One region of the Novosphingobium sp. Gsoil 351 genome, then DNA from elsewhere that is predicted to be linked to it. Evidence: predicted binding sites of a transcription regulator. Region 1 holds the regulator's gene; the other holds the start of a gene.
The links. The regulator LexA, encoded in region 1, represses DNA repair genes until DNA is damaged. The targets are predictions, from matches to a motif close to GTTCCNCNCTTGTTCT.

Region 1 (14,583 bases):
ATAGAAATCGACGTTGGGGAACAGCTTCTTCTCGATGAAATAGGGATCGTTGAGCGCCATTTCCTCGAGCTGGATCGCCACCTCGAACACCGGGTTGGTAACCTTGAGCGATTCGAACACTTCGCGCACAGTCTGTTGCATCACGGTCGCGCGCGGATCGTAGTTCTTGTAGACGCGGTGACCGAACCCCATCAGCCGGAACGGATCGTTCTTGTCCTTGGCCCGCTCGATGTAGTGCGGGATTTTGTCGGGCGTGCCGATTTCCTGGAGCATGTTGAGCGCGGCCTCGTTGGCCCCGCCGTGCGCCGGACCCCAGAGGCAGGCGATTCCTGCGGCGATGCATGCGAACGGGTTGGCGCCCGACGATCCGGCGAGGCGCACGGTCGAGGTCGAGGCGTTCTGCTCGTGATCAGCGTGGAGAATGAAGATCCGGTCGAGCGCCTTTTCGACCACCGGGTTGACCTCGTACTTCTCGGCAGGGACGCCGAAGGTCATCCGCAGGAAGTTGCCGGTATAGCTCAACGAGTTGTCGGGATAGACGAACGGCTGGCCGATCGAATACTTGTATGCCGCGGCGGCGATCGTCGGCATCTTCGCGATCAGGCGGTGGCTGCTGATCTTGCGGTGCATCGGGTCCGAGATGTCGGTCGAATCGTGGTAGAATGCGCTCAGCGCACCGACCACTCCGCACATGATCGCCATCGGGTGCGCGTCGCGGCGGAAACCCCGGTAGAACTGCATCAACTGTTCGTGGAGCATCGTGTGGCGGGTGATCGTGCGGGTGAAGCTGGTCAGCTCGTCCTGCGATGGCAACGCCCCGTTGAGCAGCAGGTAGCTGACTTCCATGAAGCTCGATTGTTCGGCTAGCTGCCCGATAGGATAGCCGCCGTGGAGCAGCACGCCCTCGTCGCCGTCGATATAGGTGATCGCGCTGTCGCAGCTGGCGGTTGAGGTGAACCCGGGGTCATAGGTGAACATGCCGGTCTGGCCGTACATCTTGCGGATGTCGATGACGTCCGGGCCGAGCGTGCCGCTGCGCACCTCCATCGAAACGTCCTTGCCGCCCGCGTTCAGGATTGCCTGTTTGTCGCTCACCGCTGTGCTCCTCTTAGGTGGTCGCCGCCGCACCCTCCGCCAGCCGATCGCGAATGCGCGCGAGCGACTCGTCACGGCCGAGCAAGGCCAGCACGTCGAAAATTCCAGGCGAAGTCGTCTGCCCCGTCAGCGCCGCACGGAGTGGCTGCGCAAGCTTACCCAAACCCAGGCCGCGCTGTTCCGCCTCGGCCTTGAGATTGGCTTCGAGGGTGGCTGTTGTCCAGTCATTTGTGGCGCTCAGCAGGGTGTGAAGATCGCCCAGCAAGGCCAGCGCATCACCGGTCAAAAGCGCCGCCGCCTTGGACTCCAATTCGAGCGGCCGGACCGCGAACAGGAACGCCGCGCCGCGCGCCAGTTCGTCCAGATCCTGCGCCCGCGGCTGAAGCTCGGGCATGGCCTCGATCAGCTTGCCGATGTCGCGCGAAGTATCGAAATCGAGCGCCATCCCCGCCAGCCGAGGCGCGACCAAATCGGCCAGCCGCGCGGGATCGGCCTCGCGGATGTAGTGCCCGTTGAGATGGAGCAGCTTCTTGGTGTCGAATCGCGAAGGGCTTTTGCCGACCCCGTCGAGGTCGAACAGCGTGATCGCCTCGTCGCGCGTGATCACCTCGCGGTCGCCGTGCCCCCAGCCGAGCCGCAGCAGATAGTTGAGTACCGTCTCGGGCAGCAAACCCAACTCGTCGCGATAGGCGTCGACCCCCAGCGCGCCGTGGCGCTTGGACAGCTTGGCCCCGTCGGCGCCGTGGATCAGCGGGACGTGGGCATAAACCGGTCGCGCCCAACCATCCTCGACTTTGGCCATCGCGTCGATAATGACCAGCTGGCGGAAGGCGTTGTTGAGGTGGTCGTCGCCGCGGATCACGTGGGTTACTCCCATATCGCGATCGTCGACCACCACCGCGAGCATATAGGTCGGGGTTCCGTCCGAGCGGAGGATTACGAAATCGTCGAGCTCGGCGTTGCCGACGGTGACCCGACCCTGGACGCGATCGTCGATCGCCGTCTCGCCAACTTGGGGCGCCTTGATCCGCACCACGAACGGCAGGCCAGCGGGAGCCTCGCTGGCGTCCCGGTCACGCCATTCGCTCGCGATGCGGAACGGGCGACGCTCGGTCTGGGCGAGGGCGCGGCGCTCGGCGAGTTCCTCGGCCGTCAGGTAGCAGCGATAGGCGTGGCCCGATGCTAGCAGTTGCGCCGCGACCTCGGCGTGACGCTCGCTCCGCGCGAATTGCAAGACCGGCGGCTCGTCGCCTTCGAGACCGAGCCACGCGAGCCCATCGAGGATCGCGGCGATCGCGGGCTCGGTCGAGCGGGCGCGGTCGGTGTCTTCGATCCGCAGAAGATATTTGCCGCCATGGTGGCGCGCGAACAGCCAATTGAACAACGCCGTGCGCGCGCCACCGATGTGGAGAAAGCCGGTTGGCGAGGGCGCGAACCTGGTGACGACGGGAGCCGAGCCTGGAGTCGCTCCCGATACGCTGCTTGCCATGACCCTGCGCTTCCGTTTTGATGCCGCGGCAATGGCTTCGACCGCCGCCAGCGCTGCCGACCCGATCCCCGAAGGGGCGTCGCGGCCTTGGCGCGTCGGCCTTGGCTTGTCCAGCGTACCGGACGCTATCGAGGCGTTCCTCGCTGCGCGCCCGTTCGAGCGAGGGACCTGGCTTGCCGTGGCCTTCGCCGGCGGTATCGCCGCCTGGTTCGTCCTTCCCGATACGGCACGCTGGCTGGCGGTGTTGGCCGGATGCGCGGCGATCGAGCTCGGCGCGCTGGCCGGACTGCGCGGCGATGGACGGCATCCATACTTGCGGGCTGCGCTGATCGGGGTGGCGCTGATGATCGCCGCGGGGCTGATCACGGTGTGGACCAAGTCGACGCTCGCCGGAGCAATACCGCTGGATCGCCCCACGATAGTGACCCTGACCGGAAGGATCGTAGCCCGCGAAGAGCGCGGTGCCGAGGACCGCTTGCGGCTGACGTTGGTTGCGCGCGGGGTGCCGGGGCGCGCGGCAGTGCGGGTGCGAACGACACCCCCGCGCTGAGCGAAGGCGCGGTCGTCCGCAGCATTGGCGAGGCTGATGCCGCCGGCCTCGCCAATGCTGCCCGGCGCCTATGATTTCGCCCGCGCTGCGTGGTTCATGGGGCTGTCGGCGACCGGAAGCGTGCTGGCCAAGCCCGAGGTATTGACGCCGATGCCGGGCGGGAGCTGGCTCGGCCGCGTTCAACGCAGCCTTTCGCGACATGTCCGCGAGCGGCTGGGCGGCACGCCCGGGCGATCGCCGCGGCCTTTGCCAGCGGCGAGCGTGGCGCGATCCTGGCCGCAGACAAAGATGCGATGCGCGATGCAGGGCTGACCCATCTCCTCCCGATCAGCGGATTGCATGTCAGCGCGGTGGTCGGTGCGGCTTATGTCCTGGCGATCCGCCTGCTCGCGCTGTGGCCGTGGCTGGCGTTGCGGGTGCGCCTGCCGCTCGCCGCCGCCGCGACCGGGGCGCTGGCCGGGGTCGCCTATGCTTTGCTGACGGGCGCGGAGGTGCCGACCATCCGCTCGTGCATCGGCGCGGTGCTGGTGCTGATCGCACTGGCGCTGGGGCGCGACCCGTTGAGCATGCGGATGATCGCGGTCGCCGCGTTCGTGGTCATCCTGTTCTGGCCCGAAGCCGTCGTCGGGCCCGGCTTCCAGATGAGCTTCGCCTCGGTCATCGCGATCGTCGCGCTGCATTCGGCCGCGCCGGTCCGGGCGTTCCTGGCGCCGCGCGATGAGGCGCGGCCGGTGCGGCTCGCGCGCCTGCTGGCGATGCTGCTGGTCACAGGAGGGGTGATCGAGCTGGCGCTGATGCCGATCGGTCTGTTTCACTTCCACCGCGCCGGGGTCTATGGCGCACTGGCCAACGTCGTCGCGATCCCGCTGACCACGTTCGTATCGATGCCGCTGATCGCGCCGGCGCTGGTCCTCGACGCTGTCATCCCTGGGGCCGGGCTGGGCGCGCCCGCGTGGTGGGCGGCGGGCAAGAGCCTCGAACTGCTGCTCGCCCTTGCGCACTGGACGGCGGCGCAGCCCGGCTCCGTGGCGCTGCTGCCGGGGATGGCGCGCACGACCTTCGCGCTGTTTGTGGCAGGCGGCCTGTGGCTCGCGTTGTGGAGCGGACGGGTGCGGCTTTTGGGGCTGGTTCCGGTGGTGCTGGGCTGCGCAATGCTCGCTCGTCTTCACACACCCGACCTGTTGATCTCGGGCGACGGCCGCCATGTCGCGATTCCTTCCCCCGACGGTCCGCTGCTCGTGCTGCGTGAGAGCAAGAGCGAGTTCGCCACCGACAATTTGCGCAAGAGCGCGGGGATCGACGGCGCGCGGATCCCGTTCGAACGCTGGCCCGGCGCTACATGCAGTGCAGACTTCTGCACGGTGGCTCTAGACCGCGCCGGGCGCGTCACCACGCTGCTGATCGGGCGCACGCGCGAACGGATCGACGAACGCGAACTCGCCGCCGCCTGCGAGCGCGCCGACATCGTGGTCAGCGAACGCTGGCTGCCCAGGAGCTGTCGCCCGCGCCAGCTGAAGGCCGATCGCGCGCTGCTGACGCGAACCGGCGGACTGGCGATCGATCTGGCGGATGGCCGGGTGCACACGGTGGCGGAGAGCCAGGGTGAGCACGGCTGGTGGCGGCCCCCGCCTCAGTGATATCGCCGCAGCAACCCCGCCAGCTTGCCCTGCACTTCGACCTCGCCCGGCTTGTAGATCTGCGGATCGTAGGCACCGTTCGCGGGATCGAGCCGGATCATGCCGGCTTCTCGCCGCAGGTATTTCAGCGTCGCTTCCTCGCCACGGATCAGCGCAACCACGATCTCGCCATCGCGCGCGGTGTTGGTGCGCCGCACGAGGGCGTAGTCGCCGTCGAGGATGCCTGCTTCGATCATCGAATCGCCCGACACTTCGAGCGCATAATGTTCGCCTGCGCCCAGCAGCGCGGCGGGGACGGGAAGGGTGGACTGGCCTTCGAACGCCTCGATCGGCATGCCCGCGGCGATCCGCCCGTGCAGCGGCAGCTCGATCACGTCGTTGGCCGGAGCGCCTCGCGTTACAGGCGCGCGTAGAGGGGCAAGCGCATCGTTCGCATTCGCCGGGCGCGGGGTTGCTTTGGTCACCGAACCTTCTGGGGTCTTGATCACTTCAAGCGCGCGCGCGCGATTGGGCAGGCGGCGGATGAAGCCGCGCTCCTCAAGCGCCGAGATCAGGCGATGGACGCCCGACTTGGACTTGAGCTCAAGCGCCTCCTTCATCTCCTCGAACGAGGGCGAGATTCCGCTGGCCTCGAGCCGGGCCTGGATGAAGGTGATCAGTTCGTGCTGCTTGCGCGTCAGCATCGCCCGGGCTCCTCGATTGCACTACGTCCGCCAAATCACGAACGAACAAGGAACAATTAAGCAACCGCTGCCGCCTCGTCAAGCAATACCGCCGTTTTCCAGCCAATAGATCGGCACGATGTCGCCAGCCGTGGCCGCAGGCGCGTCGATCGCCCGGCAAATCAAGGCGTTGGCGTGGGCCAGCGGGCGCAGGGCGCCGCTGTCCTGCTCGGTCCCGGCGGTAACTTCGCCGTCGGCCCAACGCGCGCGCAGGAACTCCATACGCTTGCCCCCTGGGGGCAGCGGCGCGGCAAGCCGTGCCGGAAAGCACCGCGGCAGCGGCTGGGCGGCGCCAAGCGCGGCGCGCAGCAGCGGCAGCATGAACAGAAATCCCGTGACGAAAGCCGAGGCCGGGTTCCCGGGTAGCCCCAGGACGATCTGGCTACCTCCGTCGTTGGGGCGCCGGGCGACGAGCAGCGGCTTGCCCGGCTTGATCTTCACCCGCCAGAAATCGATGCGCGCGCCGGCATGGGCGAGCGCGGGGCGGATCAGGTCATGGTCGCCTACCGAGGCGCCGCCGCTGGTGACCACGATATCGGCCGGGCGCGCAGTCTCGAAAGCTTCGGCAAGCGCCTCGAGCCTGTCGGGAATCGGACCCAAGCGGCGGATTTCGATCGGAAGCCCCGCCACGAGCGCGGCGAGCATCGGCGCGTTGCTGGCGGGCAGGTGATGCGGCAGGCCGGGGACGCCCGGCGGCACGAGTTCGTCGCCGCAGTCGATGACGATCAGCCGCGCCGGGCGACGAACCGCGAGATGCTGGTGCCCGGCGGCGATCGCGAGGGCCAGTTGGGCCGCGCCGATCCGTGTTCCCGCAGGAAGGAGCAGGTCGTTTGCGCCAAAGTCCAGCCCGGCGCGGCGGACATGCCGGCCGGGCCCAGCGGCCGCCTGGAGATGGCGCAGAGTCTCGCCCTCGCGCGTGCAATCCTCCTGCAGCAGCACGCGATCCGCGCCCTCGGGCACGATCGCCCCGGTCGAAATCCGCGCCACCTCGCCCGGTCTCAGAGGCCGATCGAGCGGACGTCCGGCGGCGCTTTCCCCGATCACCCGCCACGGCCCGGATTCCCCAGCGCGCACCGCGTAACCGTCCATCGCCGACATCGCCGCCGCGGGCTGGGTACGCAACGCGGTCAGCGGTTCGGCAAGATAGAAGCCAGCGCAGTCCTCGATCGAGCGGTGCTCGACAGAGAGCGCGGGCGCCAGGGCCAGGAGGCGCGCCTGGGCTTCGTCCAGCGACAGCGGCGGCGGCTTCATGCCGCGGGGGCGAACCAGTCGCCCGACTTGCCGCCGCGCTTTTCGATCAGGCGGATCGGGCCAATGACCATCGCCTTGTCGAGCGCCTTAGCCATGTCATAGATTGTCAGAAGTGCGACCGAAACTGCTGTCATCGCTTCCATTTCGATGCCCGTTCGACCTGTGAGAGAAGCGGTTGCCGTCGCTTCCACTCCGCCTTCCCCGAAGGCAAAGTCGACGGTTACCGCGTCGAGCCCGAGCGGATGGCACAGCGGGATCAGTTCGGCGGTCTTCTTGGCCGCCATGATCCCGGCGATCCGCGCCGCGGCGAGCACGTCGCCCTTGGGCGCGGCGCCGTCGCGGATTGCGGCGAGCGCCTGCGCCGACATCGCGATTTGTCCGCGCGCTGTCGCCGAACGCGCGGTTTCGGGCTTGGGGCCTACGTCGACCATTCGCGCGTTGCCCGATTCGTCGAGGTGGGTCAGCGCCATCGCGCGCGCTTTTCGCTGCCGGGCGTGGACCACTTGGACCACTGTCCTAAGGAAGAAAAAGTCGCTCCCGCACAGCGGGGATCTGGCGGACGGGAAGAGGGGTGGAAGGCGATCATCGCGAACCGCTATGGCACAAGGCCGACGCAGTAGGACAGCGCTAGTTGCCGAGCAGCGCGCGCGTCGCCTTCGCCACGTCCGGCTGGCGCATAAGGCTCTCGCCGACGAGGAAAGCGCGCACCCCGCTGCGCTCAAGGCGGAGCAAGTCGGCGTGCGAGGCGATCCCGCTCTCGCCGACCAGGAAGGCGCCCTCCGGCGCCAGCGGAGCGAGTTCTTCCGTCGCTGTAAGATCGGTGACGAAAGTCTTGAGATTGCGGTTGTTCACCCCGATCAAACGCGACTTCAGGCGGCTCGCCCGTTCCATCTCGGCCGCGTCGTGGACTTCGACCAGCACATCCATCCCGTGCTCGATCGCCGCGCACTCGATTTCGGCCATGGCTGCATCCTCGAGCGCGGCGACGATGATCAGGATCGCGTCGGCGCCGATCGCACGCGATTCGAGCACCTGCCAGGGATCGACCATGAAGTCCTTGCGCAAGACCGGGAGCGTGACGGCGTGCCGCGCGGCGATGAGGTAGTCCTCGTGACCCTGGAAGTAAGGTGCGTCGGTCAACACCGACAGGCACGCCGCCCCACCCCGGGCGTAGTCTCGGGCATGATCGGCGGGACGAAAATCCTCACGAATGGGACCCTTGGAGGGCGAAGCTTTCTTGATTTCCGCGATCAGCGCGAAGCCGTCGGCGCTTCTGCGTCGCAACGCCGCCTCGAACCCGCGCGGCCGTACCTGCGCCGCGGCCAGTTCGCGCAGCGCGGAGACAGGTTCGCGCAGCCTTCGCGCGGCCACTTCGGCGCGCTTGGTCGCGACGATTTCGGCGAGCTTGTCCATGCGCTCAGCGAAGCCGCTTCATAAACAGTTCCCCGTTGCGGCGCTCGGTCTGGAACTGGGCGAGCGACTGGACCAGATCGGACAGGCGTTGAAAGCCATAGCTGCGCGCGTCGAATGATGACCGAGCACTGGCCCGGCGGCCCACCTCGGAGATGCTGGCGAAACCGCTCTCGTCGCGCTTTGACGCCTTCAACGCATCGCCCAGCAGCTTGACCAGGTCGTCGCCGACCGGTGGTGCAACACCGGTCTTGTCATCGGGCTCGCTGGCGGTCTGCTCGGCCGCGTTCAGATCGATGAACCGGGTGCAGGCCTGGCGGAAACCTTCGGGCGTGCGGCTGGTCCCGAAGCCGTAAACCGGCAGCCCGTTTTGGCGGATGCGCATCGCGATCGGCATGAAGTCGCTGTCGCTCGACATGATCCCGAAGCCGTCGACCCGACCTGAGTAGAGCAGGTCCATCGCATCGATGGTCATCTTCATGTCGGTGGCGTTCTTGCCCTTGGTGATATCGAACTGCTGCTGCGGCTCGATCGCGTATTTCTGAATCAGCGCGACCCAGCTCTTGAGGCCTGGCTTGCTCCAGTTGCCGTAGGCGCGGCGGACGTTGACCGCGCCGAGTTCGGCGAGGATGGTCAGAGTCTGGTCGAGCCCGCCGGCCGAAGCGTTGTCCGCATCGATCAGCAGCGCGACGTTGCCGTTCTGCACTCTATCGCCGTCGGGCATCGCAAATCTCCTAGCGCCGCCGCAGCCGGTCGCGGGTCAGTCGGTCGACGCTGGTCACGCCCATCAGCCGCATGCCGCGCTCGATTTCGTCCTTGAGGATCGTCAGCGCGCGTTCGACTCCCGCCTGCCCCGCCGCGGCGAGCGCGTAGAGGTACAGCCGCCCGCCCGAGGCCGCGGTCGCCCCGTTCGCCAGCGCCTTGAGGACGTGCGTGCCACGGCGGACCCCGCCGTCGCAGATCACCTCGATCTCGCCGCCGACCGCGTCGACGATCTCGGCGAGCTGGTCGAACGGAGCACGGCTGCCGTCGAGCTGGCGCCCGCCGTGGTTGGAGATCATGATCGCGTCGGCCCCGATCTCGACCGCGCGGCGCGCGTCGGCGGCGCTCATCACGCCCTTGAGGCAGAACGTGCCGCCCCATTCCTCGCGGATCTTCGCCGCGGTGCGCCAGTCCATCGAAGTGTCCAGCATCGTATTGAAATAGCCCGCGATCGACACCGCCTCGCCGGTTCCTTCGAGCACGTGCGTATCGAGGTTGGGCAGCGCGAACTTCTCGCGCAGAAGGTAGTCGAGCCCCCAGCGCGGCTTCATCGCATAGCCGAGCAGGTTGCGCGCCGTGAACCGCGGCGGGGAAGTGAAGCCGCTGCGCGCGCAGCGCTCGCGCTTGCCCGAAACGATGGTGTCCACGGTCAGCGCGATGCAATCGAACTTCGCGGCCTGGCAGCGCTCAATCATCGATCGGTTGAGGCCCTGGTCCTTGTGGACATAAAGCTGGAACAGCTTGGGTCCGCTGGTCAGCGCGGCGATCTCTTCGATGCTCACCGTGGCGAGGCTGGAAATGCCGAACCATACCCCGAACTTCTCGGCCGCACGCGCCACCGCGCGCTCGCCCTGCCAATGGAACACCCGCTGCAAAGCGGTGGGCGAGAGCATCAGGGGCAGCGCGCTGCGCCGGCCCATGATCGTGCACGAGGTATCGAATTCCGCGACCCCGGCGAGAACGTCGGGGACCAGATCGACGTCGGCGAAGGCGGCAGTGTTGCGCGCCTTGGTCAACTCGTCGTCGGCGGCGCCGTCGATGTAGTCGAACACCGGCCACGGCAGCCGGCGCCGCGCCAGCTCGCGGAAATCGTCGATGTTATGGCAGTCGGCCACGCGCATGCTCGCCTGCTAGGCGAACGCGCGCCGCGGGGAAAGCTCCGGATTGCTAGCGGCGGGCGACGCTCACCGGCTGGACGACCGCCCGCGCTTGCATCGCGACTTCGACCGGAGCGCCCGCGGTTCGTTCGGCGGGGGCCGGCTTTGCGTTCCTGGCGGCACGCTCGGCCTGGCGCTTGGCAGTCAGCATGGCGACAACCTGCGGGGTGGCCGGGGCGGCGGGATAGGCGCAACCCTTTGACTGGCCCATCCCCTTGAGAAAGGCGCGGCGGACCGATCCGGCATAGAGCGCGCGGTCCCAGGCGCGCTGCTGGGCGTTGGCGCCGGAGACTTCCCTGATGACGCCGCGGAACGGGATGAAGCTGCCGATCAGCGACTTGGCGATCGTGCCCGCGCTGTTGCCGACGTTCTCCATGTCTGTCTTCTGGCCAGTCGCGACGTCGAAATCGTCGCCCAGCGCAACGTCTAGGTCCATGATCGCGGTTGTGTAGCCCGCGCAGGTCTTCAGGCCCGTGAGGCTGTAGGGATCGGCGAGCGCGGAGACGAGCGCTGGCGGAATCGCCCTTTTGCGGATATTCACGTCGGACAGCGGCGAAAGCATCACGTCGGTCGCGCGGACGTTGTCGGGATCGACCACGGTTTGCGCGCTGAGAGGCATGGCGGCGGAAAAGAAAGCAACGATGGCTAACGGCAGTGCGACCCGCATGGGCTATCCCCTTGTCAGGAAATGAAGCGTCGCACGACGGCGCCGTTTCGTCCTGCCTGGACTACGCGGTTTGCGGCGAGTCGTTCCGGCCTAGCGCTTGAATGCGGCGAATGTGTCGCACTGGTCTTCGTCGGCGGTGGAAATGCCCCTGCGCAGCCACTCCATCCGTTGCGCCGCCGACCCGTGGGTGAACGAGGCCTCGGCGACCTGACCCTTGGTCAGCACGTCGTCGCCGATCGAGTGCGCGGCGTTGAGGCCTTCTTCCAGATCGCCCTGGTCGATCCGGTCTTTGTTGCGTCCGGCCCAGACCCCCGCGTAGCAATCGGCCTGGAGTTCCATGGCCACCTGTAGCGGATTGGCCTGGCTCGGGTTCGACTGCTGTGCGCTTTGCACCTGATCCGCCACGCCCAGCAATTTCTGGATATGGTGGCCGTATTCGTGCGCGATCACGTAATTGCGGGCGAAATCACCACCCGCGCCGAGCCGCTGCTCAAGTTCCCTGTAGAAGTCGGTGTCGAGGTAGATGCTCTGATCCTGCGGGCAGTAGAACGGTCCCATCGCGCTTTGCGCGGTGCCGCAGCCCGATCGGCCCATTTGCGAATAGAACACCAGCCGCGGCGGGGTGAACGGGATCTTGGCTGCTTCGAACAGCGGTGCCCAGGTCTTGTTGAGCGAGCTTAAGGCGTTGCAGCTTTCGCGGCTGACCGCATCGACCGAGCAGCTTTCAGTGGCGTTGGTTCCGCCCTGGGTCTGCACCTGCCCGGCACCTGAATCCTGCGCCCCGCCGAGCATCTGCCCCGGATCGACCCCGAACACGAGCGCCGCGATCAGCGCTATCACGATGCTGCCGCAGCCTACTCGGCCGCCAGTACCGCCGAGCGAGAACCCGCTGCCGCGCTGGTCGCCGATGTTGACGCTGTTGGGATCGAAATCGTCGAGCCGCATCGCACGCTCCCCCCTTGTTGGCACTGGACAACCGTTGGCCGAGCCGCAAAGGCGGCCACCATTCGGGTAACAACACTGCGGGGCCGGTCAATGTTCCTCAAGGGCAAATGCGCGCTGGTCACGGGGTCCACCTCGGGGATCGGGCTGGCTTATGCCAAGGCGCTCGCTGCCGAGGGCGCGACCCTGGTGATCAACGGTTTCGGCGACGCCGATGCGATCGCCGCCGAAACCGCCGCGCTGAGCGCGACGAGCGGAGCGCCGGCCATCCACGTCGATGCCGACCTGACCCGCCGCTACGGGGTCGAGGCGTTGATGGCGGCGGCGGCGAAGGCATTCGGCGGGGTCGACATCCTGATCAGCAACGCCGGGATGCAGCATGTCGCGCCGGTCGAGGAGTTTCCGGTGGAAAAGTGGGACGCGATCATCGCGCTCAACCTGACTGCCGCGTTCGACGCCGCGCGGCTGGCGATCCCGCACATGAAGGCGAAGGGCTGGGGCCGGATCATTGCCACCGCCAGCGCGCATTCGCTGACCGCTTCGCCGTTCAAGGCCGCCTATGTCTCCGCCAAGCACGGTCTTGCCGGACTGACCAAGACGCTGGCGCTGGAAATGGCGACCAGCGGGATCACCGCCAATTGCATCAGCCCCGGCTATGTCTGGACGCCGCTGGTGGAAAACCAGATCCCCGATACGATGGCGGCGCGCGGGCTGAGCCGCGAACAGGTGCTCAACGACGTGATGCTGGTGCGCCAGCCCACGCGCCAGTTCGTTTTGCCCGAACAGGTCGCGGCGATGGCGCTGTTCCTGTGCCGCGACGATGCCGCGCAGATCACCGGCTCCAACATCAGCATGGATGGCGGCTGGACCGCTGAGTAGCGGTCCAATTCGCCGTCCGGCGGAAGTGCTTCGCCGCAAAGCGTTTTGTCAGGAACGAATACGCGGGCTGCGCTTTCGGCAAACATCGAGTTGTGCGATGAAGCGTAGCGCTTCGGCGACGAGTCGAGTGCGGGAGAGCTTCTTGTCACGTCGGTGCCTTGCGCTTTTGCTGGCTTCGCTAGCACTCGGACCGGCGCAGGCGGGTACGACCGACGCCGACCGTGGGCTGGAAGCCGCGCTGCGCAGACACATCGAAACGCTCGCCAGCGACGATTTCGGCGGACGTGAGCCGGGAACCGACGGCGAGAGCAAGACCCTGCGCTATCTGGCGCGCGAGTGGTTCACGATCGGGCTGGTATCGGGCACCAACGATCCCGGCAACGCCTGGTTCGCACCGGTCGAGCTGGTCGAACGCGCGCCCTCGCGCTCGATGGCGTCGTTCCAGCGCAACCGGCGGATGCTGGGACTACCGGCGACCGGAATCCTCGTGCTCACGTCGGGTCCGCGCCAACTGCTCGAAGACGCTCCGCTGGTGTTCATCGGGCGCGGTGACGGAGCCATGCCGCCGCGCGGCGAACTGGCCGGAAGGATCGTCGTGCTGCTCGATGCTCCGCCCGCCGGTATGGACGCCGATACTGCCGCGAGCCGCCAGGATCGCCTGATCGAAGCCGGGGCGGGGGCTGTGCTGACCGTGCTCGACGGCGAGCGCACGCTCGAGGCGGTGGCCGAACGGCGCACGCGGGCGGGCTATGCCCTGGCCGACGACCAGCTTGGCGGGGATCTCGAGGCGTTCGTTACCGCCGACTATGCGACCGGGCTGTTCGGCCCGGACTGGCCGGCATTGGTCAAGGCGGCGGACACCCCCGGCGTGCCGCCGCGACCACTGCCGCTGACCGGCACGCTCGAGGCCACGACCCGCGAGACTCGCATCAGCACGCACAATCTGGTCGGGCGGCTGCCGGGACGAAACCCGGAGCGCGGCGCGGTACTGCTGGTCGCGCATTGGGATCATTTCGGGACCTGCGCCGCGCCCCCCGCCGAAGATTTGATCTGCAACGGCGCGATCGACAACGCCAGTGGGCTGGCGGTGCTGACCGAAGTGGCGCGGGTCCTGGCCAAGGGCAGGCGGCTCGATCGCGACGTCTATTTCCTCGCCACCAGCGCCGAGGAACTCGGCTTGCTCGGCGCGCACGCCTTCGCTGAAAACCCACCGCTGCCCTTGGCGTCGATCGTAGCCGCGTTCAACATAGATAGCCCCGCGATCGGTCCTGCGGGACAGCCGCTGACCGTGATCGGCCATGGCCGCACCGAACTGGACGGCGACATTGCCAAGGTCGCCCGCTCGCTGAAGGTGAAGATCGAGACCAATCCGGTCGCCGACGGCTTCCTGCACCGGCAGGATGGCTGGGCGCTGCTGCAGCACGATATTCCCGCGGTGATGGTCAGCTCGAGCTATTCGGACCCCGCGCGCGTCGAGCGGTTTATGGACACAACCTACCACCGCCCCAGCGACCAGATCGGCGCGGGCTTCGAGCTAGGCGGCGCAGTAGAGGACGTTGCGGTCCAGGTTGCGCTGGTGCGGTGGTTCGCCAGTGTGAAGAACTATCCGCGCATCAAGCCGCGCTGAGCCGTCATTCGTCTTCGGCCGTTTCCAGCCGCACCCCGGGGTAAAGCACGAATTGGCCGGTTCGGCGTTCGAGGAACCCCGCCCCGATCGTCTCGGCGAGGCGCTGGGCGAGGTTGAGGTCGGAATACCATTTGCCGACGCGGTGCGGGGTCACGAAGCGAAAGCGTTTCATGGTCTGAAGCTTTTTCATGGCTCGCGAATAATGCCGCACCGCGCGCTCCGTTCCGGTGCGCCATGTCACTCGGGCGAAAATATTCTTCATTTCGGCGCAACCATATAAGCGCCTGAGCCCAAACGAAAAAGGCGGGGATCGCGCCCCGCCTTTCCGATTGGTTGAAATCCGCGGATTAGCGCGAGTAGAACTCGACCACCAGGTTCGGTTCCATCTTCACTGG
Region 2 (14,583 bases), 1.0 Mb from region 1:
CCGAACAGAACCCCGCCGCGCCCGACAAGGCCCCGCTGCCCGAGCCGGTGGCCGCCGACCGCGACGTGACGGGCCGCAAATTCCACCGCGCCCGGACCGAGGCCGCGTTCACCGAAAGCCAGGCACCCGACACCGCCCAGACCCGCGATTCGGCCTATCGCCTGGCCTTCCGCGACACCGAGTTCCTGCTGCGCGAGGAACTGCGCCCGGTGCGCTTCCAGCTCGAGCTGCTCAAGTGCGAGATGCTGCTGGAAGAGGCCGGGATCGGCTCGACGCTGGTCTGCTACGGCTCCGCCCGCATTCCCGCGCCCGAGCAGGCCGAGGCCGCGCTGGCCACCGCCAGCACGCCCGAACGGCGCAAGGTGGTCGAGCGCCTGATCGCCAATTCCAAGTACTACGAGGAGGCGCGCAGGCTCGGCCGGCTGGCGGGCGAGTGCAACGTCGTCGAGGACGGCAAGCGCCAGTTCGTGATCTGCTCGGGCGGCGGCCCGTCGATCATGGAGGCGGCCAACCGCGGGGCGCACGAGGCGGGGGCCGAGACCATCGGGCTCAACATCGTCCTGCCGCACGAGCAGGCGCCCAACGAATACGTCACCCCGCACCTCTCGTTTCAGTTCCACTATTTCGCGCTGCGCAAGATGCACTTCCTCCTGCGCGCCCGCGCGGTGGCGGTGTTCCCCGGCGGGTTCGGCACGCTCGACGAATTCATGGAGCTGCTGACCCTGATCCAGACCGGCAAGATGAAGCCGATCCCCATCCTGCTATTCGGGCGCGCGTACTGGAACAAGGTCGTCAATTTCGAAGCGATGGCCGACGAAGGCGTGATCAACCACGCCGACCTCGAGCTGTTCCGCTGGGTCGAGACCGCCGACGAGGCCTGGGGGCATATCGTGGCGTTTTACGGGTTGGAGTGCTGAGCTAACCCCGCGCCTGAGCGTGCCCCAGCGGCCCGGACCCCTCCCCGAACCCCGGCGCCGCGCGTAGCGCCGACCTGACGAATCCCCGCGCCCGGTCAATCGCCTCCTCCAATGGCAGACCCATGCCCAGAAACGTCGCGATCGCGCTCGACAGGGTGCAACCGGTGCCGTGGGTGTGGCGGGTGGCGATGCGCGAGCCTTCGAAGCTGAGCATGCTGCCGTCGGTGCGGACCAGCCGGTCGATCACCGTCGCGCCCTCGGCATCGCCGCCCTTGGCGAGATAGGCGACGCAGCGCGCCGCCATCGCGTCGTCGCCGCCCAGCGCTTCGAGTTCGGCGACGTTGGGCGTGGTGAGCGTCGCCAGCGCCATCAACCGCTCGAACGCGGCAATCGTCTCGGCATCGGCGAGCGCGGCGCCGCTGGTCGCGACCATCACCGGATCGAACACGACGGGCGCGGCCAGCGTTTCGAGCCGGTCGGAGAGCGCGCGCGCGATCGCCGCGGACCCGAGCATCCCGATCTTGATCGCATCGACTCCGATGTCGCTGACGCAAGCGTCGATCTGCGCCGCGACCATCTCGGGCGAGACCTGCTCGACCCGCGTCACTCCGATTGTGTTCTGCGCGGTCAAAGCGGTGATCGCGGTCATCGCGTAGCCGCCGAGCATGGTGATCGTCTTGACGTCCGCCTGGACCCCCGCCCCGCCCGAACTGTCGGACCCGGCGATGGTCAGGATGCGGGGCGGGGGGCTCAACCCTTGAACTTCCGCACCTTGCCCGGCGGAAACTTCGCGTGCAGCGCCTTCGCGCGGCTCGGCCGGTCCATCAGCTCGCCGCCGCAGTTGGGGCAGCGGTCGTCGAGCGCATCGGCGCATTCGGCGCAGAAGGTGCACTCGAACGAGCAGATGAACGCGCCCGGCGCCTCGGCGGGCAGGTCCGCGCCGCAGCGTTCGCAGTCGGGGCGCATCTCAAGCATCGGTTTTCGGCATCAGGCCGCCGCCTCCTCCACCGCCGCGCAGATCGATGCGACCGCCGCCTCGACCTCGCCCGCATCGTCCCCCTCGGCCATGACCCTGATCACCGGTTCGGTGCCCGAGGGGCGGATGACCAGGCGGCCCTTGCCGTTCAGCGCGGCCTCGGCCTCGGCGATGCTGCGCTTGACCGCGTCGTGCTCGAGCGGTTTGCCGCCCGCGAAGCGCACGTTGCGCAGCAGTTGCGGCACCCGGTCGAACAGGTGGAGCACTTCGCTCGCCGGCTTCTTCGCCCGGACCAGCGCGGCGAGCACCTGAAGCGCGGCGATCGTGCCGTCGCCGGTGGTCGCGTGGTCGGTCAGGATCATGTGTCCCGATTGCTCGCCGCCGACGTTGCAGCCTTTCGCGCGCATCGCCTCGAGCACGTGGCGGTCGCCCACCGCGGTCCGCAACAGGCCAATGTCGTGCGCTTCGAGGAACCGTTCGAGGCCGAGATTGGACATCACCGTCGCCACCACCGCGCCGCCTTTGAGCAGCCCCTGTCTGGCCAGGCTCGAGCCGATCAGCGCCATGATCTGGTCGCCGTCGACGGTCTCGCCGCGCTCGTCGACCACGATCAGCCGGTCGGCGTCGCCATCCAGCGCGATCCCGATGTCGGCCTGTTCGGCCACCACCCGCGCCTTGATCGCGGCGAGGCTGGTCGAACCGACCCCGGCGTTGATGTTGGTGCCGTCGGGCTCGACCCCGATCGCGATCACTTCCGCGCCCAGCTCCCATAGCGCCGCGGGCGTCACCTGATAGGCCGCGCCATGGGCGCAATCGACCACGATCTTGAGCCCGTCGAGCCGCACCGAGTCGGGCAGGCTGGCCTTCACCGCGTGGATATAGCGACCGCGCGCATCCTCCACCCGCCGCGCACGGCCGATGTCGCGGGCGTCGGCCAGCGCGATCTCTCCGCCCATCAGCGCCTCGATCCCGAGCTCGGCCTCGTCCGACAGCTTGTAGCCGTCGGGGCCGAACAGCTTGATCCCGTTGTCCTCGAACGGGTTGTGGCTGGCCGAGATCATCACGCCCAGGTCGGCGCGCATCTCGCGGGTGAGCATCGCGATCGCCGGGGTCGGCAGCGGCCCGGTCATGATCACGTCCATGCCGACGCTGGTGAAGCCCGCGACCAGCGCGTTCTCCATCATGTAGCCGGACAGGCGCGTATCCTTGCCGATCACCACGCGGTGGCGGTGCGCCCCGCGCAGGAACCAGGTGCCCGCCGCCTGGCCGACCCGCATCGCGGTGGCGGCGGTCATCGTCCCGGCGTTGGTGCGCCCGCGGATGCCGTCGGTGCCGAAGAACTTGCGTGTCATGTGCGTCCCGAAGCTCGAATTCGCCCGGCGATTGCCATGCCGCGAGCGCCGGGTAATGTCACCCCTCCAGTCGCGGCGGGGAAGCACGGCATGTCCGAAGATCGCAACGCGTCGCCTCTTCCCGAGATCCGCGTGCCCACCGCGTGGACCTTCGCCGGGCTCGTCGCGGGGCTCGCGTCCGGTCTCGCCCTGCGCGACAGCGCTGCGCTGCCCGCGGTGCTGGCGATCGCCGATCCGGTGGGGGCGCTGTGGCTGCGCGGGCTGCAGATGACGATCCTGCCGCTGGTCGCCGCGCTGCTGTTCACCGGGATCGTGCGGACCGTCGCCGCGGCGCGGGGCGGGACGATGGCGCGCGCGTCGGTGGGGCTGTTCGCCGCGATCCTGCTGGCCAGCGCGGTGATGGCGGCGCTGCTGACCCCGCTGCTGCTGGCCTGGTCGCCGGTCCCGCCCGAGGCCGCCGCCGCGCTGAGACTGGCCGACGCGGGCGCGGACGCGCCGCTGCCTACGCTCGCCGACTTCCTCGCCGCGCTCGTCCCCGACAACGTCGTCGCGGCGGCGGCGGGGGGCGCGCTGCTGCCGGTGGTGGTGTTCATGACGCTGTTCGCGCTCGCCTCGACCCGGCTTGGAGGCGAGCCGCGACGGACGCTTCAGCATCTGTTCGAAGCGATCGCCGGGGCTATGCTGGTGGTCGTCGGCTGGGTGCTGGCGCTGGCCCCGATCGGGGTCATGGCGCTGGCGCTGGGGGTGGCGGCGAAGAGCGGCGCGGCCGCGGTCGGGGCGCTGGCGCATTATATCGTCATCGTCAGCACGGTCGGCGGGGTCGTGCTGCTCGGCGCCTACGCGGTCGCGCTGGGCCTGGCCCGGCAAAGCCCGCGCGCGTTCGCCGCGGCGATGCTGGCGCCGCAGACGGTGGCGCTCTCGACCCAGTCCTCGCTAGCCAGCCTGCCCGCGATGCTCTCCGCCGCGCGCCGCCTGGGCCTGAGCGAGACCAGCGCGGACTACGTCCTGCCGCTGGCGGTGGCACTGTTCCGCGCGACCAGCCCGGCGATGAACATCGCGGTCGCGGTCTATGTCGCGCACCTCGCGGGGGTCGAGCTGACGCCCGCAGCGCTCGCCGCGGGGGTCGCGGTGTCGCTGCTCAGCTCGCTGGGCGCGCCCAGCCTGCCCGGCTCGATCAGCTTCATCGCCAACATCGGGCCGATCGCGCTCGCGATGGGCGTGCCGATCGGCCCGCTGGCGCTGCTCGTCGCGGTCGAGATGCTGCCCGACCTCATGCGCACCGTCGGCAATGTGACGATGGACGTCGCGGTCGCCGCGGCGGTCGATCGCCGGGCCCTGCGCGGGCCGCCAAGCTGAACCGCGGATAAACCCCGCCTAAACCGCAGATGAACGGATGCCGCCCGCCCCGGCTCCGGCGCGCTCCGCCGCGCCGGGGGTAGCCAGCGGCGGGGGCACCCGGCACATCGCGCGTCCCTCAAGCACAACAGCACAACGGGACGCAAAATCCATGACCAAGACCATCGTTTCCACCGCCGCGCTCGCGCTCCTCCTCGCCACGGGCGCGACCGCGCAGGCCCAGGTGGGCGCCGGGGTTGGCGCCGGGGTTGGCGCTGGCGTCGGCGCCGTGACCGGCCAGGCCAATGGCGCCGCCAACGGCGCGGTCAACGGCGTCGGCACCACCGCCGATACCGTGGCCGACCGCATCGCCAGCACCTCGGCGCAGGCGTCGGACACCGCGCAGGCGACCGTCGCCACCGCCACCGAGCGGGCGCAGGAAGCCGTCGCCGCGGCGCACGACACCGCCGCCTCGGCCGAGGGCGGCGCCACGGTCTCGGCCGATGCCCATGCCGCGCACACCGCCAAGGGGGGCGCCAAGGTCAAGGCCGGCAAGGACAAGAAGGCCGACTAGCCGCACCGCCACCAGGCGTGGCCCCGCGCGGCGGGTCCGTGAGAACAGGGGCGGCGGGCCCGGTCCGTCGCCCCTTCTTGCATCCGCCGCGTTGGGCTACACCGCCGCCATGGGCGATCTCATCCCCCTTTCGCAGACGCCCCAAGGCGCCCAAATCGTGGACCCGGCCCGAGGATTACGGCCATGTCCTGCCCGCCGCGCAGTGGCGCGGAGAATCGGCCAAACGCTCTGGCCGCCCCAACATCCTCGTCCGTTTCTGGCGGGCGATCCGCTGGTGGCTGGGGATCGTCGTCATCGCCGCGCTGTGGGTGCTGTGGCGCAACGCCATCGCCTTCGCCCCGCCCGCCTTTCTCGAAGCCCGCCCGGTCGCGGTCGACGGTGCGTTCACCCGCTGCGGCGCGGGGCGCGGGGCGCTGTGCGTGGTCGATGGCGATACGCTGAAAATCGCGCAGCGCACCGTCCGCATCGTCGGCATCGACGCCCCCGAAGTCCGCGCCCGCTGCCCGGCCGAGGCGCTCGGCGCCGAACGCGCCACCGCCGTGCTCCAGCGCTGGGTCAACGCCGCCCCGTTCGAACTGGTCCCCCCGGCTCGATCGTCCGACCGACAAATACGGCCGCGAACTGATGACCGCGCGGCGCACGGTGCGCGGGCGGACGGAGACCGCGGCCGAAGTGCTGATCGAGGCCGGGGTGGCCCGGACATATATGGGCGAGGCGCGCGCAAGCTGGTGCTGACGCGCGCGGGGCCGAAAAACCCGCCGCCGCGCGCACCCGGCTGGACCGCCAAACGCCATTATAAAACCTGTGACTTGCGCGCGCCGGCGTCGTCCGCGGCCAGCGCCCGGTCAAGCTGCGCGAGGTGCTGGAGCAGCGCCGAATTGTCGGGCTTCCGCAGGTTTCGGGCATAGCGCCCGGCGTACATGACGACCTGGATCAGGCCATGCTCGCAGCGGTACCCGGCGGACAGACCTGTGGACTTCGCCGATGCGAGATCGACCGGCGCGTGCCGCCGGCCCAGCACCGCGTCCCACGCCGCCGCGAAACCGGCTGCGCCTGCCCGCGCGCGCAGCCGGTACGCGCTCTCGCGCCCGATCCCCAGCCGCCGGCACGCCGCGATCACGCTGCCCGTCTCGGCGATCAGCCCGATCAGCTGCCCCTGCCGCGCGGGCGTCCACCCATCGCGCCGCGCAGGCCGGGGCCCAACCAACCTTTCGTCCTGAAGCCGAGGGTGCCATGACGCGAAGTCATCTAGGCCCCGGCCTCCGCCGGGGCGACGGTTAGAGTTTGAACGCCGCCAGCACGGTCAACCCAACCACCTGCAGGACCGCGATGCCGATGCCGTGGAGCGAGCGGGAGAACGGCTGCTTGCGCGTCTTGTGGCGGAACAGCGCGCGGCCCGCGTAGGCGCCGGGGGTGCCGCCTAGCAGCGCCCAGCCCAGCAACGTCGCCTCCGCGATCCGCCGCCGGCCGTTCTCGGCCGCTACCTTGTCGAACCCGAACGCGGCGAAGACGACGAAGTTCAGCACGATCAGCGCGGTCGCGACGTTGGCGAGGGTGAGGATCGCGTCGAACGGCGGCGGCATCACCGAGGCCTACGGCGCGCCCGGTAAACAAAGCGCAAAACCCCTGTCGCCCACCCGGCGCTTCATCGTCGCCCCGGCGCAGGCCGGTGCCCAACCAACCTCTCGCCAACCCGCGGCTGGCTTCGTATGGCTACTCCGCCGCCTGCGCCCCAGCCGCCTCGCCAAACATATCCGGCTCCCCGGCCTCGACTTCCGCGGCGCCCTCGTTCGCCGCCTCGCCCGTCTTGGCCTTCCTCCGCTGGTCGAAGTTCGACCACACGTCGTTCCAATTGCCCCGTGTGGCGGCCTTCGAATACTCGGTCGCGCGGGTTTCGAAGAAGTTGGCGTGTTCCACCCCGTTGAGCAGCGGGGCGAGCCAGGGGAGGGGGTGGTCCTCGATCATGTAGACCGGCTTGAGGCCGAGCTGGCCCAGGCGCCAGTCGGCGATGTAGCGGATGTAGCGCTTGATCTCGTTGGGGCTCATCCCCGGGACCGGGCCCTGCTCGAACGCCAGGTCGATGAACGCGTCCTCCAGCCTCACGGTCTTCTGGCAGCAATCGATGATGTCTTCCTTCACCGCCTTGGTCAGGCAGTCGCGCTCCTTGGTGAAGGCGTGGAACAGCTTGGTGATGCCTTCGCAGTGGAGGCTTTCGTCGCGGACCGACCAGCTGACGATCTGGCCCATGCCCTTCATCTTGTTGAAGCGCGGGAAGTTCATCAGCATCGCGAAGCTGGCGAACAGTTGCAGCCCTTCGGTGAAGCCGCCGAACATGGCGAGCGTGCGGGCGATGTCCTCGTCGCTGTCGACCCCGAACTGGGCGAGGTAATCGTGCTTGTCGCGCATCTCCTGGTATTCCAGGAACATGCCGTACTCGCTCTCGGGCATGCCGATCGTGTCGAGCAGGTGGCTGTAGGCGGCGATGTGGACGGTCTCCATGTTGGAGAACGCCGCCAGCATCATCTTGATCTCGGTCGGCTTGAACACGCGGCCGTACTTATCGTGGTAGCAATCCTGCACCTCGATGTCGGCCTGGGTGAAGAAGCGGAATATCTGGGTGAGCAGGTTGCGCTCGTGCTCGGAAATCTTCTGCGCCCAATCGCGGCAGTCCTCGCCCAGCGGCACCTCCTCGGGCATCCAGTGGATCTGCTGCTGGCGCTTCCAGAACTCGTAGGCCCACGGGTATTCGAAAGGCTTGTAGGTCTTGCGGGCTTCGAGCAGCGACATGTCAGATTCCCTGTGCGGGTTGGGGTGGGCGAATGGGTGAATATAGGCGAGCGACGCGCGCTGCGTAAGCGGCGGCAGGAACGCGGCGGTGGACAGGTGGCGGCGATTGCGCGGCGCCTCGCCGGGAACGGGCGGGGGCGCGGCGGGTTGATGGTCCGACAGCGCCGGGCGCTTTCCCGGCCGACACCGCAACAGGAGACTTGCCATGACCGATGCCAGCGAACTGCGCGAGCACATGGAAGTGATCGGCGCCGACGGGGTCCACCTCGGCACCATCGACAAGCTCGAGGGCGACCGGATCAAGCTGACCAAGGCCGACAGCGGCATGGGCAGCCATCAGGGCCACCACCACTATATCGCCCGCGGCCTCGTCGCCGACGTCGAGGGCGGCACCGTCCGCCTCAGCGCGACCGCGGCCAACGCCTATGCGATGGAAGAAGAAGAGTAATCCGCGAGAGAGTTCCCTAAACCCTTCGCGGACAGGCGGCCCAACGTCGCCGGAAGGCGCCTCCCCGACGGCCGGGGGGGCGTTTTTCTTTCGGCGCGAGACCAGCCCGACGAATTCCGCTCGTGTCGAGCGAAGTCGAGACACGCTGCGCATGGGTTCAAGATTGCGCACGATCCCTCGACTTCGCTCGGGATGAGCGGGGTTGGGACGTTCGAGCGGGATTGGGCAGGTCACGGGATATAGACCCCCGCCAGCCGCGGCAGCAGCATCGCGATCCCGGCCATGCCGACGCCGAACTCGACGATGCCCGGGCGCGGCGCGGCGGTCTGCGCGCGGAACGCCCGCCACCCGCCGTGGATCGCCAGCGCCGCGCTCACCGCGGCGAGCAGCCATGGCCATGCGGGCAGCGCCATCGTCACCGCGCGGGCTTGAGCGTCATGAGCACCAGCATCAGCGTTCCCAGCACGAACAGCAGCCAACCGTTGATCCGCAAGTAGGTGCGATAGCGCGGGCTGCGGACCCAGCGCAGTTGCTTGATCAGCCACCAGCGCAGGCAGCGCACGATCCGCTCGCGGCGCAAGATCAGCAGCAGGCCGATCACCACCGATACCGCGCCGACCGTCCAGAACACCGCCTCGGGAATACCGTAGATCATCCGCAACACCGCTTCGGGGATACCGCATACCGTCCACGCCGCCCTCCGCGCCGGGGCCTAGCGGCTTACTGACACGCCAGGCATTCCTCGTAGTCGGTCTGGCCCCCAAGCTCGTACTTGGGCGCTTCGGAGGTGTTGTCGGCCTCGACCCCGCCCGCGAATCCGGCGCGCTGCACCGACTTTGAACGCAGGTAATACAGCGACTTGATCCCCCGCTCCCACGCCTGGAAGTGGAGCATCGCCAAATCCCACTTGTCGACATCGGCGGGGATGTACAGGTTCAGGCTCTGCGCCTGGTCGATATACGGCGTGCGGTCGGCCGCGAATTCGAGCAACCAGCGCTGGTCGATCTCGAAGCTGGTCTTGTAGACCGCCTTCTCCTCGGGGCTGAGGAAGTCGAGATGTTGGACCGAACCCCCGCGCTCGAGGATCGAATTCCACACGTTGGTGGAATCCTTCGATTTCGCCTGGAGCAGCTTTTCCAGATACGGGTTCTTGATGGAATAGCTGCCCGACAGCGTCTTGTGGGTATAGATGTTGGCCGGGATCGGCTCGATGCACGCGCTCGTCCCGCCGCAGATGATGCTGATCGAGGCGGTCGGCGCGATCGCCATCTTGCACGAAAAGCGCTGCATCACCCCCATGTCGGCGGCATCGGGACAGGCTCCGCGCTCCTGCGCCAGCATCAGCGACGCCTCGTCGGCCTTGGCGGCGATGTGGCGAAACATCTTGAGGTTCATCGCCTTGGCCATCGCGGTTTCGAAGCCGATGCCCTTGAGCTGGAGGAACGAATGGAAGCCCATCACCCCCATGCCCACCGACCGCTCGCGCATCGCCGAATACTTGGCGCGGGCCATCTCTTCGGGCGCGCGATCGATGTAGTCCTGAAGGACGTTGTCGAGGAAGCGCAGCACGTCCTCGATGAACAGCTCGTCCTTGTTCCACTCGTCCCAGGTTTCTAGGTTGAGCGACGACAGGCAGCACACCGCGGTGCGATCGTTGCCGAGGTGATCGGTGCCCGTCGGCAGCGTTATCTCGCTGCACAGGTTCGAGGTCGAGACCTTGAGCCCCAGGTCGCGGTGATGCTTGGGCATCGTCCGGTTCACCGTGTCGGAGAACACGATGTACGGCTCGCCGGTGGCCAGCCGCGTCTCGACCAGCTTCTGGAACAGGCTGCGCGCGTCGACCTTGCCGCGGACCTCGCCGGTCTTTGGGCTGCGCAGCGCGAACTCCTCGCCGGCGCGCACGGCTTCCATGAACGCGTCGGTCAGCAGCACGCCGTGGTGGAGGTTGAGCGCCTTGCGGTTGAAGTCGCCCGACGGCTTGCGGATTTCGAGGAATTCCTCGATCTCGGGGTGCGAGATGTCGAGATAGACCGCCGCCGAGCCGCGCCGCAGCGAGCCCTGGCTGATCGCCAGCGTCAGACTGTCCATCACCCGCACGAACGGAATGATCCCGCTGGTCTTGCCGTTGAGGCCCACAGGCTCGCCGATTCCGCGGACGTTGCCCCAGTAGGTGCCGATCCCGCCGCCGCGGCTGGCCAGCCAGACGTTCTCGTTCCAGGTGCCGACGATGCCTTCGAGGCTGTCCGAGACCGAGTTGAGATAGCACGAGATCGGCAGGCCGCGGCCGGTGCCGCCGTTCGACAGCACCGGCGTGGCGGGCATGAACCACAGCTTCGAAATATAGTCGTAGAGCCGCTGGGCGTGGCCCTGATCGTCGGCATAGGCATCAGCGACGCGCGCGAACAGGTCCTGATAGGTCTCGCCGGGCAGCAGGTAGCGGTCGTCGAGCGTGTCCTTGCCGAATTCGGTCAAAAGCGCGTCGCGCGCGGTGTCGGTGACGATGTCGAAGCGGCGGGCGTGGATCGCCTTGGAATCGGCGTCCTTGCTCGCGACGGCCGCCGCGGCCAGCGCGCCAGCGGCCATGGCTTCGACCAATCCGGCCGAGCCCGTGTCCGCCCCGGCGCCGTCCTTGTCCATGCTCATCGCCGGCCTCGCTTGCTCGTCACGTTCCAGCGTAGCGGTGAACCCCAGATCCTGCTGCGCCATTGCGACTTCGTCCCTTGTAGTAAAATCCATGCGTCACCCCCGTCCCGGCGGGTCGGCCTGCAGGCCGACGCCACCCCAATTCCTGGCGAACACCCGGCGGACCGCGCGCCGGGCGTTCCGCTTCTGTTCGACTCGACGGGCGAACCCCCGCCATACCATGTCTGGGTCGATCAAAGGGAAAAACTTTTCCCCAGACCCGATCCGATCGGATCGGCTGCCGCTCTTCCGGCGGCATTCGAGCGCCTTCGCCGCGCAAAACCGCGCGTCCCTTGTACTACAAGGTTTTGAGGTGCCCCCGCAACCCAACCACTACCTATAGTGCCTCAATCCAAAATGGACGCAAGAGGGTAAAGCCGTCGATAACCACACGGTTCGTCGCACGCCCGATTCGTTTCGGCGCAGCCTCGCCCATGCTGCAACGCAGCGACGCGTGCTTCGAGCGGACGTTGCGGGATGCGCAAGATGCTAATTGTGCCGTGCGAAATATTTTTCAGTTTTATGACGCGGCTGTGGATTGCGACCGCGGCGTGACGAAGCGCTTGCCCCGCCGATGCCGCCGCGACAGGATGCGGGCATCGTAACCTGCGACGGAGTACAATCCATGATCAACATCATCGGCGCGATCATCTCGGGCCTGATCGTCGGCATCCTCGCGCGGTTCTTCTATCCCGGCACGGTTGGGATGGGCTGGCTGTGGACCATCGGCCTGGGCATAGCCGGCTCGTTGCTCGCGGGCATGGTCACCGCGCGCGGCGCCACCGGCTTCCACCGCGCCGGCTTCATCGCCTCGATCATCGGGGCGATGGTGCTGATCTTTGTGGGGCGCATGCTGCATTTGGGGTGAGGTCGTGGAAGGCCCGTCCCCAACCCCTCCCGCTAGCGGGAGGGGGGTACCGTCGTTCTAGTGCTCAGCCGTTGGCATGTCCTGCGATCGCATCGGCGATCGTCTCGACCAGCGCCAGCGGCAGATCGTGCCCCATGCCCGGAATCTCCACGATCCGCGCTCCGGCAATCGCCGCCACGGTGTCGCGGCCGCCCTCCACCGGAACCAGCGGATCGTCAGCGCCGTGGATCACCAGGGTCGGCGCGGTCACGCCCTTGAGCCGGGCGCGGCGGTCGCCGTCGGCGACGATCGCGGCCATCTGGCGCATCGCGCCGCTGGGGTGAAAGCTGCGATCGTAGTCGCGGGTCACGTTGGCCGCGATCCGCGCGGGGTCGGCGGGATAGCCGGGGCTGCCGATCGCGCGGCTGATCATCCCGCCGCGCTCGAGGATCGCGGCCTTGTCGGCGTCGGGGGCGATCGGCGCGGTCAAGGCGGCCATCGCCTCGGGCTTGGCGGGTGGGAGCATCGGGTTGCCCGTGCTCGACATGATCGAGGTCAGCGACAGCACGCGCTCGGGATGCTCGACCGCGACCAACTGCGCGATCATCCCGCCCATCGAGGCGCCGACGATGTGCGCCTTGGCCACGCCGACCGCGTCGAGCACCGCCACCGCGTCGCCCGCCATCTCGGACAGGGTGTAGGGAACGGCGGGCTTCTTGCCTGTCATGAGCGCCATCACCACGCCAGGGATGTCGGGCACGCCCGCTTCGGTGAACTTGGTCGAGAGGCCGATGTCGCGGTTGTCGTGGCGGATCACATAAAGCCCGCGTTCGACCAGCGCATCGACCAGCTCGATCGGCCACAGCGTCAACTGCGCGCCCAGCCCCATGATCAGCAGCAACGCCGGGTTGGCCGAATCGCCATGGGTTTCGTATTCGAGGGTGATGCCGTTATGGGTTGTCTGGGGCATTTGGACTTCCTGTTTGAGTAGCTCAGAAAAGATCCGCTCATGGCGAGCGTAGTCGAGACAGCGCGCGCAACTGCGCACCGTTGCGCCAGCGTCCCTCGACTTCGCTCGGATGAGCGGGGTGGAAGGATCAGTTAGGGCACCAGCACCGTATCGCGCGCGATGAGGTCGGTTTCGGGGTAATCGAGGATATAGTGCAAGCCCCGGCTCTCGTGGCGGGCGAGCGCGGAGCGGACGATCAGGTCGGCGCATTGGAGGAGGTTGCGCAGCTCGATCAGGTCGGTGCTGATGCGGAAATGGCCGTAGTAGTCCTCAACCTCGCCGGTCATCATCGCGATCCGGTGCTGCGCGCGTTCGAGCCGCTTGGTGGTCCGCACGATCCCGACGTAGTTCCACATGAACCGGCGGATCTCGGTCCAGTTCTGCTTGATGATAACCTCTTCATCCGAATCGGTGACGCGGCTCTCGTCCCAGGCGCGGACCGGGGGCGGGGCCTCGAATTGCTCCCAGCGGGCAAGGATGTCGGCCGCCGCCGCCTCGCCGAAGACGAAGCATTCGAGGAGGCTGTTGGAGGCGAGGCGGTTGGCGCCGTGGAGCCCGCTTTCGGTGCATTCGCCCGCGGCGTAGAGCCCCGGCAGGTCGGTTCGCCCGGCCAGGTCGATCACGATCCCACCGCAGGTGTAGTGCTGTGCGGGCACCACCGGGATCGGCTGTGTGGTCATGTCGATGCCCAGCCCGAGCAGCTTTTCGTGGATCGTCGGGAAGTGGTGCCGCACGAACTCGGGCGGTTGGTGGCTGATGTCGAGGTGGACGAAATCCAGCCCGTCGCGCTTGATCTCGGCGTCGTTGGCGCGGGCAACGATGTCGCGCGGGGCGAGCTCGGCCCGCTCGTCATAATCGGGCATGTAGCGGTGGCCGGTGCGCGGGTTGAGCAGGTGGCCACCTTCACCGCGTACCGCCTCGGTGATCAGGAAGTTCTTGACCTCGAGGTTGTAGAGGCAGGTCGGGTGGAACTGCATCATCTCCATGTTGCCGACCCGGCAGCCCGCGCGCCAGGCCATGGCGATGCCGTCGCCAGTGGCGCCGCGCGGCGCGGTGCTGAACTGATAGACCCGGCCCGCGCCGCCGCTCGCCAGGATCGTCGCGCGGGCGGTGTGCGCCTCGACCGCGCCGGTCGCCTCGTCGAGCGCGTAGACCCCCCAGACCCGGCCCGACCCGGAATAGCGCGCCTCGTGCCGCCCGGTGATCAGGTCGACGCAGGCGCGGCCGGGCAGCAGGGTGATGTTGGGATTGGCCTGGGCGGCCTTGAGCAGCGCCTCCTGCACCGCCCAGCCAGTGGCGTCATCGACATGGACGATACGGCGATGGCTGTGCCCGCCCTCGCGGGTGAGATGGAGCTCTTTGGCCTCGGTGTTGAAGGGCACGCCCAGCTCGATCAGCCGCTGGATCGAGCGGGGGGCTTGGCCGATCACATATTCGACTGTCTCCAGCCGGTTGAGTCCGGCTCCGGCGATCATCGTGTCGCGGATGTGGTTTTCGAAAGTGTCGCCCTCGTCGAGCACCGCCGCGATCCCGCCCTGCGCCCACGCGGTCGATCCGCCGGTGAGCGTGCCCTTGGCAAGCACGAGGACGCGCTTGGTCTCGGCCAGCGCCAGCGCGGCGGTCAGGCCGGCGGCGCCCGAGCCGACGACGATGACG

Region 2: a site for LexA is predicted at 11,210-11,225, ahead of GKE62_RS09540 (ribonucleoside-diphosphate reductase subunit alpha). Genes of this name have one in related genera too.

Annotation. Positions count from the first base shown of each region.
Region 1 is NZ_CP046120.1:937,951-952,533, reverse strand. Features, by position in the region: gene GKE62_RS04530 (citrate synthase) at 1-1,095, opposite strand, end outside; gene gltX (glutamate--tRNA ligase) at 1,109-2,584, opposite strand; gene GKE62_RS04520 (hypothetical protein) at 2,616-3,134, shown strand; gene GKE62_RS18785 (hypothetical protein) at 3,171-3,446, shown strand; gene GKE62_RS04510 (ComEC/Rec2 family competence protein) at 3,428-4,771, shown strand; gene lexA (transcriptional repressor LexA) at 4,765-5,454, opposite strand; gene GKE62_RS04500 (molybdopterin molybdotransferase MoeA) at 5,533-6,744, opposite strand; gene moaC (cyclic pyranopterin monophosphate synthase MoaC) at 6,741-7,214, opposite strand; gene trpC (indole-3-glycerol phosphate synthase TrpC) at 7,372-8,157, opposite strand; gene GKE62_RS04485 (NYN domain-containing protein) at 8,162-8,878, opposite strand; gene GKE62_RS04480 (alpha-hydroxy acid oxidase) at 8,889-10,037, opposite strand; gene GKE62_RS04475 (hypothetical protein) at 10,084-10,740, opposite strand; gene GKE62_RS04470 (neutral zinc metallopeptidase) at 10,831-11,685, opposite strand; gene GKE62_RS04465 (3-hydroxybutyrate dehydrogenase) at 11,776-12,561, shown strand; gene GKE62_RS04460 (M28 family peptidase) at 12,728-14,188, shown strand; gene GKE62_RS18395 (hypothetical protein) at 14,193-14,450, opposite strand; gene rpsD (30S ribosomal protein S4) at 14,536-14,583, opposite strand, start outside.
Region 2 is NZ_CP046120.1:1,982,019-1,996,601, reverse strand. Features, by position in the region: gene GKE62_RS09605 (TIGR00730 family Rossman fold protein) at 1-917, shown strand, start outside; gene thiD (bifunctional hydroxymethylpyrimidine kinase/phosphomethylpyrimidine kinase) at 919-1,671, opposite strand; gene GKE62_RS09595 (DUF1272 domain-containing protein) at 1,668-1,892, opposite strand; gene glmM (phosphoglucosamine mutase) at 1,905-3,245, opposite strand; gene GKE62_RS09585 (dicarboxylate/amino acid:cation symporter) at 3,336-4,601, shown strand; gene GKE62_RS09580 (hypothetical protein) at 4,753-5,154, shown strand; gene GKE62_RS09575 (hypothetical protein) at 5,330-5,689, opposite strand; gene GKE62_RS09570 (hypothetical protein) at 5,948-6,361, opposite strand; gene GKE62_RS09565 (DUF1294 domain-containing protein) at 6,432-6,737, opposite strand; gene GKE62_RS09560 (ribonucleotide-diphosphate reductase subunit beta) at 6,868-7,941, opposite strand; gene GKE62_RS09555 (DUF2171 domain-containing protein) at 8,147-8,389, shown strand; gene GKE62_RS09550 (hypothetical protein) at 8,620-8,802, opposite strand; gene GKE62_RS09545 (hypothetical protein) at 8,805-9,044, opposite strand; gene GKE62_RS09540 (ribonucleoside-diphosphate reductase subunit alpha) at 9,110-11,125, opposite strand; gene GKE62_RS09535 (GlsB/YeaQ/YmgE family stress response membrane protein) at 11,697-11,939, shown strand; gene GKE62_RS09530 (alpha/beta fold hydrolase) at 12,004-12,888, opposite strand; gene nadB (L-aspartate oxidase) at 13,020-14,583, opposite strand, start outside.